Regions from separate parts of the Nonomuraea sp. NPDC052634 genome, predicted to be linked through region 1. Evidence: riboswitches for the same ligand, from Rfam matches in the RefSeq annotation. Region 1 holds a riboswitch; each other region holds the start of a gene.
What was found. Region 1 has a riboswitch for thiamine pyrophosphate ahead of thiC (phosphomethylpyrimidine synthase ThiC). Riboswitches for the same ligand answer to the same signal wherever they lie in the genome.
Positions count from the first base shown of each region.

Region 2: linked by a shared signal. The riboswitch ahead of AB0K67_RS19430 (cytosine permease) and the one ahead of thiC (phosphomethylpyrimidine synthase ThiC) in region 1 are both predicted to bind thiamine pyrophosphate.
Region 3: linked by a shared signal. The riboswitch ahead of AB0K67_RS08575 (FAD-dependent oxidoreductase) and the one ahead of thiC (phosphomethylpyrimidine synthase ThiC) in region 1 are both predicted to bind thiamine pyrophosphate.

Region 1 is NZ_JBFATY010000003.1:387,435-392,126, reverse strand. Features, by position in the region: gene AB0K67_RS17740 (glycine betaine ABC transporter substrate-binding protein) at 1-247, shown strand, start outside; gene AB0K67_RS17735 (SDR family oxidoreductase) at 288-1,139, shown strand; gene AB0K67_RS17730 (hypothetical protein) at 1,136-1,480, opposite strand; gene thiC (phosphomethylpyrimidine synthase ThiC) at 1,634-3,178, opposite strand; TPP riboswitch at 3,171-3,283, opposite strand; gene AB0K67_RS17720 (hypothetical protein) at 3,414-3,725, shown strand; gene AB0K67_RS17715 (universal stress protein) at 3,736-4,602, shown strand.
Region 2 is NZ_JBFATY010000004.1:56,095-60,786, forward strand. Features, by position in the region: gene AB0K67_RS19415 (LCP family protein) at 1-867, shown strand, start outside; gene AB0K67_RS19420 (DNA-formamidopyrimidine glycosylase family protein) at 1,136-2,014, shown strand; gene AB0K67_RS19425 (rhodanese-like domain-containing protein) at 2,058-2,381, shown strand; TPP riboswitch at 2,435-2,551, shown strand; gene AB0K67_RS19430 (cytosine permease) at 2,541-3,878, shown strand; gene AB0K67_RS19435 (methylated-DNA--[protein]-cysteine S-methyltransferase) at 3,847-4,416, opposite strand; gene AB0K67_RS19440 (PAS domain S-box protein) at 4,497-4,692, shown strand, end outside.
Region 3 is NZ_JBFATY010000001.1:1,907,542-1,912,233, forward strand. Features, by position in the region: gene AB0K67_RS08555 (polyprenyl synthetase family protein) at 1-1,011, shown strand, start outside; gene thiE (thiamine phosphate synthase) at 1,295-1,942, opposite strand; gene AB0K67_RS08565 (Rv2175c family DNA-binding protein) at 1,920-2,294, opposite strand; gene AB0K67_RS08570 (FAD-dependent oxidoreductase) at 2,325-3,494, opposite strand; TPP riboswitch at 3,559-3,675, shown strand; gene AB0K67_RS08575 (FAD-dependent oxidoreductase) at 3,663-4,692, shown strand, end outside.

The DNA of each region.
Region 1 (4,692 bases):
GGTGAAGGCGCTCGGCCTGGTGCTCCTGGAGGACGACCGGCACTTCTTCCCGCAGTACAACGCGGCGGTGACGATGCGGCGGCAGCTCTTCGACGCGCACCCGGAGATCGCGAAGATCTTCGCGCCCATCAGCGCGAAGCTGACCGACGACGTCATGCGCGACCTGAACGCGCAGGTGGACGTGGACGGCGACATGCCCGTGCTGGTGGCCCGCGACTGGCTCAGGTCACAGGGATTCGTCCGATGAGAGGCGTTAGCCATACCTGACCGCGGGCAGCCCGCAGGTCATGTCACAGACACCACCACCCCAGAACCAGCCCTACCCGGGCAGCACCGGCGAGATGGCGCCGGAGCCGCGCGACGAGATGCGCGACTACGTCGGCCGTGACCTGCTCGCCGGCAAGAAGGCGCTCATCACCGGCGGCGACTCGGGCATCGGCAGGGCGGTCGCCGTGGCGTTCGCCAAGGAGGGCGCGGACGTCGCGATCGCATACCTGAGCGAGCACGAGGACGCCGCGCACACCCGCAAGCTGGTCGAGGAGACCGGGCGGCGCTGCGTGCTGCTGCCCGGAGACCTCGCCGACCGCGCGCACTGCGTCTCGGTCGTCGAGCAGACCGTCTCCGAGCTGGGCGGCCTGGACGTGCTGGTGAACAACGTGGCCTACCAGCAGCCGGTGAGCGGCCTGGAGGAGCTGGACGACGAGCAGTGGGAGCACACGTTCGCCGTCAACATCCACAGCTACTACCGCGTGATGAAGGCCGCGCTCCCGCACATGCGCGAGGGCGCGGCCATCATCAACACCTCGTCGATCAACGGCCTGCGCGGCAACAAGTCGCTCATCGACTACGCCGCCACGAAGGGCGCGATCAACGCGTTCACCTACTCCATGGCCCAGAACCTGGTCGAGCGCGGCATCCGGGTCAACGCGGTGGCTCCCGGACCGGTGTGGACGCCGCTCATCCCGGCCACGATGCCGGAGGAGAAAGTGGAGAAGTTCGGCGAGCAGGTGCCGATGGGGCGACCCGCCCATCCGGACGAGATCGCCCCCTCGTACGTGTTCTTCGCCTCCGACCGGCTGTCCTCGTACTACACGGGCGAGGTGCTGGCCCCGATCGGCGGCGAGACGCTCCCCGGTTAGACGCGGCCCGAGTCCTTGATGGACACGATCGAGGCGGTCTGGAACTTCTTGTGACCCTTGCCGTCCCCGGCGACGTTCGCCGAGTAGGTCTTGGTCGTCCAGCCCAGGCTGTACTTGATGGTGATCTTGTGCTTGGTCTTGCACCGGTTGTGCCAGTAAACGGTCACCGACGTGTTCCCGTCTCCCCATGACCAGGCGAAGCACCCGGCCACCCCCCGGTGGACGCCCGCCGAGGCCGGCGTGGCGCCGAGCCCGGCGCCGAGCCCCACGGCGACGGCGGACGCGGCGGCGACGACCGCCGCGCGCTTGCGCAGGCCGGCCATACGAGCAGTGATGGACACAGGAAATCCCCCTTTTTCCGGTGGTGTGAGGAACGCCCGGCGGCACCCCGCTGCCGGGCTCGCTCCTCACCGTGCCATCGAATGGGCCGGATATCCCGCGAACTTTGTCCAGACCTGCGGTTTTGGACAGCCTCTGGACAATTGGACAATGTGTCACTCCACGTAGATCGTGCCTCCGAGGCGGCGGAACTCGGCCGCCTTCGCCGCGTAACCGGCCTGCCTGATGTCGTGGCTGATCCGCATCGAGCAGAACTTCGGCCCGCACATCGAGCAGAAGTGCGCGGTCTTGGCGGGGGCGGCGGGCAGCGTCTCGTCGTGGAACGAGCGGGCCGTGTCGGGGTCGAGCGACAGGTCGAACTGGTCCTCCCAGCGGAACTCGAAGCGCGCGTCCGACAGCGCGTCGTCCCACTCCTGCGCCTTCGGATGGCCCTTGGCCAGGTCGGCGGCATGGGCGGCGATCTTGTACGTGATGACGCCGGTCTTCACGTCGTCCTTGTCCGGCAGGCCGAGGTGCTCCTTGGGGGTGACGTAACAGAGCATGGCCGTGCCGTACCAGCCGATCATGGCGGCGCCGATGCCCGAGGTGATGTGGTCGTAGCCGGGCGCGATGTCGGTGACGAGCGGGCCGAGCGTGTAGAACGGCGCGTCGTCGCACAGCTCGCGCTGGAGGTCGACGTTCTCCTTGATCTTGTGCATGGGCACGTGGCCCGGGCCCTCGATCATCACCTGGACGTCGTGCTCGCGCGCGATCTTGGTCAGCTCGCCCAGCGTGCGCAGCTCGGCGAACTGGGCCTCGTCGTTGGCGTCGGCGATCGAGCCGGGCCGCAGGCCGTCGCCGAGCGAGAACGACACGTCGTAGCGGGCCAGGATCTCGCACATCTCGGCGAAGTTCTCGTACAGGAAGCTCTCGCGGTGGTGCGCCAGGCACCAGGCGGCCATGATCGAGCCCCCGCGCGAGACGATGCCGGTCTTGCGGCCCACGGTGAGCGGCACGTGCGCGAGCCGCACGCCCGCGTGCACGGTCACGTAGTCCACGCCCTGCTCGCACTGCTCGATCAGGGTGTCGCGGAAGACCTCCCACGACAGCTCCTCAGGGCGGCCCTTGACCTTCTCCAGCGCCTGGTAGATCGGCACGGTGCCGACCGGGACCGGGGAGTTGCGCAGGATCCACTCGCGGGTCTCGTGGATGTCCGCGCCGGTGGACAGGTCCATGATCGTGTCGGCGCCCCAGAGGGTGGCCCACGTCATCTTCTCCACCTCCTCCTCGATGGAGGAGGTGACCGCCGAGTTGCCGATGTTGGCGTTGATCTTCACGAGGAAGTTACGCCCGATGATCATGGGTTCGGACTCGGGGTGGTTGACGTTCGCGGGGATGATGGCCCGGCCCGCGGCCACCTCCTCGCGGACGAACTCCGGCGAGACGCCCTCGCGTACCGCCACGAACTCCATCTCCTTGGTCACCAGGCCCCGGCGGGCGCAGGCGACCTGGGTGACCGGATGGCCGGCCGCCCGCCGCTCCTCGATCCACTCCGCCCGGCGGCGCGGCAGGCCCCGGCGCAAATCGGGCTCGTAGGAGGGGTCGGTGTACGGGCCCGAGGTGTCGTACAGGGTGACCGTCTTGTCGTTCGACAGGCGCACCTGGCGCATCGGGACCCGGAGTTCACCGCAGTAGATCTTGGAAAAGCGCGCGTCGCTCATCGCGCAAACTCCCTTCGCCGGCATTACCCGGAGCAGGTTCTGGCGGTCGGCGGCTCGCAGCCGTCCTCTCAGCCCGGTCTCCACCGGGCTCCCGCGTTCGGACGGCGCTGATCGTACCCACCCCCGCCAAGGTCCCAAACCCACCCGAAAAGGTTTGGGGGCACTTCTCAGCGGTACGGACCCCATCAGGGGAAACATGATGAGAATCGCCGCTGTCGCAGGACTACTCGTCGTGATGGCCGCATCCGGCGCCACCGCCGCCGCCGGGGACGGCATGCAACAGCACGAGGTCAGCCAGGAGCAGTACGACATCCTGATGGCCCAGTGCCGCTACTCCGATACCGGCAAGGCCAAGTGCCGCGCGAACGTCAGAGAGCTTTACCGCGTCGGCCGTACCGACCCCACCCTCGACTGCCGCACCTACGCCGGCGTGACCGTCTGCGGCACGCTCAAGCTCAGCGCCGCCGAGCGGGCCTGCGTCCGCGACTCCGAAGCCAAGGGGCTGTCGTTCCGGCGCGCCGAGGTGGAATGCTACGTCCAGCCCTGAGGAGCCGAGCGTGATCATCGTTGGTGTGGACGGCTCCCGCCCCGGCCTTGAGGCGGCCGGCTGGGCCGCCGCCGAGGCCGCGCTGCGCCAGGTGCCGCTGACCGTCGCCCACGTCGTGCCCGCGTGGGTGTGCGAGGAGGGCACCTCCGTCCGGTACGCCGAGGTCGCGCGGTGGATGCGCGAGAACGCGCAGTCCGTGCTGACCTCCGCCAAGGACCGCGCGCTGCGCGAGCGGCCCCAGGTCCGCGTGGAGACCGTCCTGCTCCCCGGCGATCCCCGCGCGGCGCTGGTCAAGGCGTCCGCCGAAGCCGAGCTGCTGGTCGTCGGCAGCCGCGGCCTCGGCGGCGTGCGCGGGCTGCTCGTGGGCTCCGTCGCGTACGGGGTCGTCGCGCACGCCGAGACGAACGTCGTCCTCATCCGCGACCGCGCCGCCACGCCCGGCGAGGTGGTGGTGGGCACCGACCTGTCCGCCCGCGCGGGCAAGGCGCTGGAGTTCGCCTTCGCCGAGGCCGAGCTGCGCGGGGCGCCGCTGCGGGTCGTGCAGGCGTGGGCCTGGCCCCAGCCGGGCGGCTTCGAACCCGCCGACGACGACAGCGAACAGGGTCACCTGCTGGCGTTGCAGAGCGCGCTCGTCCCGTTGCGCGCCGAACATCCCGGCGTGGAGGTGACCGCCGAGGTGGTGCACGGGCATCCTGTCGAGGTGCTGAAGGAGGCGGCGGCCGGCGCCGAGCTGCTGGTGGTGGGCTCGCGCGGGCGGGGGCAGCTCGCGGGCATGCTGCTCGGGTCGATCAGCCAGGCCATGCTGCACCATGCGCCCTGCCCGCTCGCGGTGGTCCGCGCCCCCGACACGGCGTCGCAGCCCGGAGCACCGGTCTGACGCCTTACCCCGCGCGGCCCCCGCCCCGAGCGGGCCCGGCCCGCGCACGCAAACGTGAAAGTTACATGCGTCTCCCCAGGTCGCCCCGGG
Region 2 (4,692 bases), on a different contig from region 1:
TCGCGGTTGACGGGCATCGAGGGGGTGCTGGACGACTACGAGGGACGGCCCGCCGACACGCCGGGCACCAACTGGCTGCTCGTCGGGTCCGACAGCCGCAAGGGCCTGACCGCCGCCCAGCGCAAGAAGCTGGCGACCGGGCGGGCCGCGGGGCAGCGTACGGACTCGATGATGCTGCTGCACATCCCCGAGACCGACGACCCGCCCACGCTGGTCAGCCTGCCGCGCGACTCCGCCGTCACCATCCCCGGCAGGGGGCGCGACAAGCTCAACGCGGCCTACGCCTTCGGCGGGCCCAAGCTGCTGGTGCGCACCATCGAGAACGCCACCGGCGTGCACATCGACAACTACATGGAGATCGGTTTCGCCGGGTTCGTCGACATCGTCGACGCCGTCGGCGGGGTCGAGATCAACGTACGGGCCGCCGTCAACGACCCCAAGGCCGGGCTCAAGCTGAAGAAGGGCGTGCAGACGCTCAACGGCGCGCAGGCGCTCGGCTACGTGCGCACCCGCAAGGGCGGCGCGCTACCCGACTACGAGCGCACCAAGCGGCAGCGGCAGTTCCTCAGCGCGGTCGTGAAGAAGGCCGCGAGCCCCGGGGTGCTGCTCAACCCGTTCACCGCGATCCCGCTGGCGGCCAGCGCCACCGACGCGGTCGAGGTCGACACGGGCACGGGCGCGTTCGACATGCTCTCGCTCGGGCTGGCCATGGGCGACAGCCCGGTGACCACGGTGGTGCCGTTCGGGGGCAACGAGACCGTGCCCAGCGGCGCGGCGGTGAAGTGGGACCGGCCCAAGGCGCTGGCGTTGTTCAACGCGATCAAGGAAGACCGGCCGGTGCCGAAGGACGTCGTCGACTCCAACTGACCACCTCGCTCAGGTCCGGGACCCCGGGCACCCCCGTCCGGGCTTCGGGGCTGAGGGCGCCGCGCTCAGGTCCCGGACTCAGGGCGCCGCCCTCAACCGCCGAAGCCCGGGGTGCCGTGCTCAGGTTCCGGGGCCGGAGGGCCGTGTGGTCTCTTCGGTTTTCCGCGCGTGCCGGGGGCAGCCGTACGGCGTCAAGGTCCCCACCACGTGCACCGACGGTTTTCCGCGCGTGCCGGGGACAGCCCCGGGCGGGACGTACGCTGGGGGCATGCCCGAACTTCCCGAGGTGGAGTCCCTCACTCACTTTCTGCGTGAGCGGGCGGTGGGCCGCGCGATCGCGGGGGTCGATGTGGTGGCCATCCAGGCGCTGAAGACGTTCGATCCGCCGGTCACCGCGCTCAACGGGCTGACCGTGACCGGCGTGGCCAGGCACGGCAAGTTCCTCGACCTCGACTGCGACGGGCTGCACCTGGTCATCCACCTGGCGCGCGCGGGGTGGCTGCGCTGGCGCGACGACCTGTCGGGCGCGAAGCCGGTGCGGCCCGGCAAGGGGCCGCTGGCCGTACGCGTGCGGCTGGCGCCCGACGAGGAGGGCCTGGCGCCGGGGTTCGAGCTGACGGAAGCGGGGACGCAGAAGCGCCTAGCCGTCTATGTCACGAAAAATCCGGACGATGTGCCGGGCATCGCCGCCCTCGGCCCCGACCCGCTCGCCGAGTCGTTCACCGTCGAGGCGCTCAAGCGCATCATCGGCGGCAAGCGCACCCAGATCAAGGGCCTGCTGCGCGACCAGAAGGTGATCGCCGGCATCGGCAACGCCTACTCCGACGAGGTGCTGCACGCGGCGAAGATGTCGCCGTTCAAGATCGCCGCCACGCTGACCGACGCGCAGATCGCCGACCTGCACGAGGCCATCGTGACGACGCTGCGCGACGCGGTCGAGCGGGCTCGCGGCCTTGCGGCCAAGGACCTCAAGGCGGAGAAGAAGTCGGGGCTGCGGGTGCACAACCGTACGGGGCAGTCCTGCGACGTGTGCGGCGACACGATCAGGGAGGTGTCGTTCGCCGACTCCTCGCTGCAGTACTGCCCGACCTGCCAGACCGGCGGCAAACCGCTCGCCGACCGCCGCCTGTCCCGCCTGCTCAAGTAGGCGGGCGTCCGGTGCACCGCCTCGCGCAGGCCATGATGGAGTCATGACCGTTCCTGAGATCGAGGCCAGTGCCGTACCCGCAGACGCTTACCTGCTCGACGTCCGCGAGCAGGAGGAATGGCTGGCGGGCCACGCGCCGCAGGCCGTTCACATCCCGATGACGCAGATCCAGGGGCGCGTGGACGAGGTCCCCGACGACCGCACGATCTACGTCGTGTGCCGGGTGGGCGGCCGTTCCCTGCAGGTCGCGGCCTGGCTCAACCAGCTCGGGCGCGAGGCGGTCAACGTCGGCGGCGGCATGCAGTCGTGGGAGGCGGCGCGGCGGCCGATGGTCAGCGAGACGGGACAGGAGCCTTTTGTGGCATAAGTCGCCCACTATGGCGAATTAGTCGCCATTGAGGCATCATTGGGGCGCAAACTACAGATCGTCGCGGGAGCTCGGGGTCGCCGGGCTGAGAGGGCAGCACAACCATCCGCTGCCGACCGCCTGAACCTGTCCGGGTAATGCCGGCGTAGGGAGTGTGCGATGTCGCACGGCGTCGAAGAAGTGCCGCTGACCCTTGATGGAGAGGCCCCCAAGACCCTGGGCGTGCTCGATCAGGGCGCGCTCTGGGCCAATCTCGGGGTCAGCCTGCTCGGCTTCTCCGGAGCCCTGCTGCTGCTCGATCCGCTGGGCAACGCCCCGCTGACGCTGGCGGCGGCGCTGATCGCCACCGTGGTGGGCAGCCTCATCGGCACCGCCATGGTGGGCCTGTCGGCCGTCCCCGGCACGCGGACGGGCAAGCCCGCGATGGTGCTGCTGCGCGGGCTGTTCGGCGCCCGGATCTCCTACGTGCCCACGGTGCTGAACATCATCCAGATGATCGGCTGGGGCGCCTTCGAGCTCTGGGTGATCGCCAAGGGCGCGGGCGCGATCTTCCCGGCGGTTCCGTACCAGGTGTGGGTGATCGTGGCGGGCGTGCTGACGGCGGCGCTGACCATCTGGCCGCTCGGCTCGATCCGGCTGCTGCGCCGCTACGTCACGGTCGGCGTGATCGTGGCGATGATCTGGTTCACGGTGTTCTTCCTGCGCGAGGCCCCGTCGCCCGAGGGCGGGAGCTGGACGGCCTTCCCCGCCGCCGTGGACTACGTGATCGCGCTGTCGGTGTCGTGGGTGCCGATGGCGGCCGACTTCGCCCGGCACTCGCGCTCGGGCCGGGCCGCGTTCACCGGCGTGGTCGGCGGCTACACGCTGGCCCAGGTGGCCTGCTTGGGGCTGGGCGTCTACGCGGTGGCGCTGGCGGGCGCGGACGGCGTGCTGGCCGACCAGACGACGGTGTTCAACCCGTTCGTCGCGGTGCCGCTCGGCGCGCTGTTCTTCGGCATCCTCGTGCTGCGCGAGACCGACCAGTCGTTCGCCAACGTCTACTCCACCACGATGTCGCTGCAGAACCTCATGCCGCGGGTGGACCGGCGCATCCTGTCGACCGCCATCGGCGTGGTCACGATCGTGATCGCGCTGTTCGCGGACGTGAACTCCTACGGCGTGTTCCTCGGCGTGATCGGCGCCGTGTTCGTGCCGATGTTCGCGGTGCTCGCGGTCGACTACTTCGTGCTGCGCCGCGGCGAGGGCTGGAACACCGCCGAGGACGCCCCCTCGCGCTGGTCGATGCTGGTGCCGTGGGCGCTGGGCTTCGCCGCGTACTGGCTGACCACCTCGACGCCGACCTTCCCCGCGTGGGACGGCTGGTGGGCCGGTGTGCGCGACGCGCTCGGCTTCGTACGGGAGCCGTGGATGAACGGCGCGCTGGGCGGCGCCTTGGTGGCCGCCCTGATCACGCTGCTCATCGGGCTCATCCAGCGATCGCGCGCCGCTCGACGTTGAGCAGATGCTGCTTGGCCGCCGCGCCGCCCGGGTAGTCGCCGAGCTCGCCGTCCTCGCGCAGCACCCGGTGGCAGGGCACGATCACGCAGACGGGGTTGGAGGCCAGCGCGTTGCCGATCGCCCGCAGCGCGCGCGGCCTGCCGATGCTCTCCCCGATCCGCTCGATCGTCGTGGTGGTGCCGTAGGGGACCGCCATGGTCTTCTGCAGCACCGTACGCGCGAACGGCGTGGCCAGGGTCAGGTCCACCGGCGTGGCGAACGCGCGCAGCCGCCCGGAGAAGTACGCGTCGAGCTCCCTGCGCACCGGGTCGAGCCGGCGCGAGTCGGGCCCGATGAACTGGCCCAGATGCCGCGTGACCCGCTCGAACACGTCGTTCTCCGCCTCATAGCTGCACGCCACGATGCCCTTGGCGGTCACCGCCAGCACCAGCCTGCCCACCGCGCCGTCGTAGGTGCCGAACGCGATGTCGGGTGGGGTCTCGCCCCGATAGGTGCTGGAGGTCACTCGCAACAGGGCATCGAGATCGTTGCTCGACATACCCCTCACCCTCCCACCTGCCGGGAATCACCGTGACCGCAGCGTATCGGACGGATCGCCCGACGCACCCACCGCGCCACATGCACTATGGAGTGGTGGGGGACGAATGGGCCGGTAGTGACGATGAGATCGCTCGTGCGGCGCTCGCCAGCTCGCCCAACGCCATCGTGGCGCTCGACCGCGACCAGAGCGTCCTGGTGTGGAACGCCGCCGCCGAGCGCATGTTCGGCTGGAGCGCCGACGAGCTGCTCGGACGCCGCGCGCCGATCGTGCCTG
Region 3 (4,692 bases), on a different contig from region 1:
GCGGAGTTCGTCGAACAGAAGCTCCCCGCCGGGGGCGAGCCCGAGTTCAAGCCGTTGCGCACGGCCGCCGACGCGCTGCTGTCGGGCGGCAAGCGGCTGCGGCCCGCGTTCTGCTACTGGGGCTGGCGCGGCGCGGGCGGCATCGACGAGCCCGCCGTGTTCACCGCCGTCGCCTCGCTGGAGCTGCTGCAGGCCAGCGCGCTGGTGCACGACGACGTGATGGACAAAAGCGACCTGCGCAGGGGCATGCCGTCGGCGCACCGCCGCTTCCAGGCGATGCACGAGAGCGCGGGCTGGCACGGCTCGTCCGGGCAGTTCGGCGAGGGCGCGGCGATCCTGCTGGGCAACCTGCTGCTGCTCTGGTCGGGCGAGATGTGGCGCACCTGCGGCCTGCCGCGCGAGGCGCTGGAGGCGGCGCAGCCCCTCCACGACCACATGCGCAGCGAGCTGATGTGCGGCCAGTACCTCGACCTGCTGGAGCAGGCCACCGGGGAGAACACGTTCGACTCGGCGCTGCGGGTGGCGCTCTACAAGAGCGGCAGGTACTCGGTCGAGCAGCCGCTGCGGCTCGGCCTGGTGCTCGCCGCCCGCGAGCTGACGCCGTGGATGGACGAGCTGTGCACCGGTTACGGCCAGCGCGTCGGCATCGCCTTCCAGCTCCGCGACGACATCCTGGGCGTCTTCGGCGACCCGGCGGAGACGGGCAAGCCGGCCGGTGACGACCTGCGCGAGGGCAAGCGCACGATGCTGGTGGCGCGCACCCTCGCCGCCGCCTCCCCCGCCGGGGCCGCCACCGTACGCCGGCTGCTCGGGGACCCCGAGCTGGACGCGCGGGGCGTGGCGGAGCTGCGCACGATCATCGAGGACAGCGGGGCGCTGCAGGAGTGCGAGGACCTGATCTCCGACTATCTCGGCCAGGCGCTGACCGCGCTCGAAGCGGCGCCGGTCACGCCGGAGGCCCGTGCGGCGCTGACCGAGCTGGCGATCGCGGCGACGTCCCGCAAGACCTGACCGCGCGCCGCCTCGTCACGGACACCGCCGCCTCGTCGCGGGAGCGCTCCCGTGCCACGGACGGCACGCGCCGCCGTGTCACGGACGCTCCGAAGCCTCGTCACGGACGGGGCGGGGAAAGGCGGTCGGGGCCGGCGAAAGGTGCGGAGGACGTGAAGGGCCGCGAGGAGTCGCAGGGCCTGGGAAAGACCGCCGAGGAGTCGCGGAAGGCCGGGAAAAGACCCCGGAGGGCCGGGGAAGGACGGGAGGCGCCCGTGCGGGGAGCGCGGGCGCCTCGGAGGTTTCAGCGGGCCGGCCCGGCGGCCAGCCGCTTGGCGAACTCGGCCGCGGCCGCCCCTGGGTCGTCGGCTTCGGTGATGGCGCGGACGACCACCACCCGGCTCACGCCGTACGACATCACCTCGTCGAGGTTGCCCAGGTCGATGCCGCCGATCCCGAACCAAGGACGCGAGGTGCCGAGCGAGGCGGCGTGCCGCAGCAGCGGCGGCCCCGGCGCGGGGCGCCCAGGCTTGGTGGGGGTCGGCCAGATCGGGCCGCAGCAGAAGTAGTCGACGCCCTCTTCCACGGCCGCGGCGGACGCCTCGGCTGCGGAGTGGGTGGACCGTCCGATGACGATGTCGTCGCCGAGTATCTCTCGCGCGACCGTCACAGGAAGGTCGTCCTGCCCCAGGTGGAGCACGTCGGGCCGGGCGGCGTAGGCGACGTCCGCCCGGTCGTTGACAGCGAGCAGTTTTCCGTGCCGGTCGCAGGCGTCGCGGAAGACTTCGAGCAGCGCGAGTTCTTCGCGCGCCTCGAGACCCTTCTCCCGCAGCTGGATGATGTCCACACCGCCCGCCAGCACGGCGTCGAGGAACTCCGCCAGATCGCCGCGGTCGCGGCGGCCGTCTGTGCAGAGGTAGAGGCGGGCCTCAGAAAGCGAGGGCTTGGGCACGCCGCTTGACCTCGGTGTGACGCCCTGCCCTGATCGCCTCGATGGGCGACCCCGGCAGCGAGTCGTCTGGGGTGAAGAGCCAGCGAAGCGCCTCGACGTCGTCGTAACCGGCGTCCTGCAGCACGGTGAGCGTGCCGGGCAGGCCCTTCATCACGTCCTTTCCGTCGAGGAACTTCGCGGGCACCTGCGGCCCGCCGCTGCCGCGGCGCACGCCGAGCAGCTTGTGGTCCTTGAGGAGTTGCTTGGCCCGGCCGATCGGAAGCTCGAGGCGCTGGGCCACTTCGGGGAGGGTGAGCCACTCGTCGACGAGCTGCTCGGTCTCCCGGTCGATCTGTGCAACAGAAAGCGTCACGAAACCACAACTACCACATGGCGTGCTTGCTCAAACAACACAATCTCGTAGGGGCACTTGTGGATCTACCAGGCGTTCCGCGTCCAGTCGATGGCCCGCTTCGATGATGCGCCGGCCCTGTACGAGATCGCGCGGCCGGTCCACGGCGAGCACCGCGGCGAGCGTGTCGCCGTCGGTGAGCCAGACGGCCGACCACTTGCCCTCGGGCTCGCCCCGGTACACGAGGCGGTCGGCCTCGGTGTGGTGTCCGGCGTACTGGAGCATGTGGCCGAACTGCTCCGACCAGAAGTACGGCACCGGGTCGTAGACCGCCTCCTCCCCCATGAGCGTCGCGGCGGCGACGTCGGGGGCGTTGAGCGCGGTGTCCCAGTGCTCGACCCTGAGGCGGGTGCCCCAGCGGCGCGACCACCACGCGGCGCAGTCGCCCACCGCGACCACGCCGGGCAGCGAGGTGCGCAGGTGCTCGTCGGTGACGACGCCGTTGTGCAGGTCGATGTCGGCGTTGGCGAGCCACTCGACGGCCGGGCGCACGCCGATGCCGGTGACGACCACGTGGGACTCGACGAACTCGCCGCCCACCAGGCGGACGCCGCCCTCCTCGACCGACTCGACCATGGTGCCGAGCCGCAGGTCGATGCCCTCGTACCAGGGGATCGTGCGGCCACCGAGCTCCATGCCGACGGCGGCGGCGAGCGGCGTCTGCGCCGCCTCGATGACCGTGACCGCGCAGCCCGCGCGCCGGGCCGCGGTGGCGACCTCCGCGCCGATCCAGCCCGCGCCGATGACCGTGACCCGCGCTCCGGGTACGAGCATCACCCGCAGCTCGTGAGCGTCGTCGAGCGTGCGCAGGACGTGCTGCGGGCCGTCGCCGGGCAACCTGATCGGGTCGGCGCCGGTGGCGATGACCAGGCCGTCGTAGGGCAGCTCGCCCTCGGTGGTCTCCACGACGCCCGCGCGCAGCGACGTGGCCGCGACGCCCGGCCGGAAGTCGATCTGGAGCGCGTCGAGGTCGGTGTCGATGAAGCTGGTGTCGGCGTCGCCCTTCAGCACCGCCTTCGACAGCGGCGGGCGATCGTAGGGGCGATGGCGCTCCTGGCCCAGCAGCGTGATGCGGCCGTCGAAGCCGCGCCCGCGCAGGGCCTCCACCGTACGCACACCCGCGAGACCCGCTCCCGCCACCACGACATGGTTCACGCTCATGACCATAACGGCGACCATAAGGGGCCGGTGCGTGCGCCCCGTACCGAGGTCGTAGGCTGTGGGCGGTAAGACGCGCGGGAGTCCGGCCGTGACCGGGCTGAGAGGAAGGCTGTGACGGGCCTTCGACCGCAAGACACCTGATCCGGATCATGCCGGCGAAGGGAGCGCATGATGGACGTGATCGTGGGCGGCGGGGTCGTCGGGCTGTCCGTGGCCTGGCGGCTCGCGTGCGAGGGACGGCCGGTCACCGTGGTCGATCCCGCGCCCGCCACCGGGGCCTCCCACGCGGCCGCCGGGATGCTGGCGCCGGTGAGCGAGGTCACCTACACCGAGGCGCCGCTGCTGCGGCTGGGCATGGCGGCGCTGAGCCGCTGGCCCGCCTTCGCCGCCGAGCTGGCCGAGGACGCCGGACTCCCCGCCGGCGAGGTCTCCGCCGCCGGTGCCTTGGCCCGCGGCCCCCGTTCGGGGCTTGGCGCGGGCGGGCTGGATCTGCGGGCCGAGGGGACGCTGGACGTCGCGTTCGGCTCCGACGACATGGCGATGCTGGACGAGCTGGCCGCGTTCATGGAGAAGCTGGACCTGCCGGTCGAACGGCTGACCGGGCGCGAGTGCCGCCGCCTGGAGCCGATGCTGGCCCCCTCCGTGCGCGGCGGGCTGCTCGCGCCCGGCGACGCCTGGGTGAACCCGCGGCGGGTGACGGCGGCGCTGCTGACCGCCCTGGAGCGGCGCGGCGTTCCGCTGGTGCGGGCGCGCGTCAGCGAGCTGGTCCGTACGAACGGCGCCGTCACGGGCGTACGCCTGTCGAAGCCCACCGGCGCACCGGCGACCGGCCTGCGTCTCGGGGCTCACCACGTCGGCGGACCGCCTGCCGCGCCGTACCCCGCCGATGCCGGCGAACGGGCCGCCGGTGACGGTGCCGAGCGGGCCTTTGACGTCGCCGGGGCCGGTGAGGCGGACGGTGCGTGGGCGGACGGGGACGTGCTGGCGGCCGACCGGGTGGTGCTGGCGGCCGGGGCGTGGAGCGGTGAGCTGGCCGACGTGCCGGTGCGTCCGGTCAAGGGCCAGATCATGCGCCTGCGCTCGCCGCAGCCGCTGCTCACCCACTGCGTACGCGGCACCGTCCACGGCTCGCCGGTCTACCTCGTCCCCCGGGGCGACGGCGAGCTGGTGGTGGGGGCCACGCAGGAGGAGCTGGGCT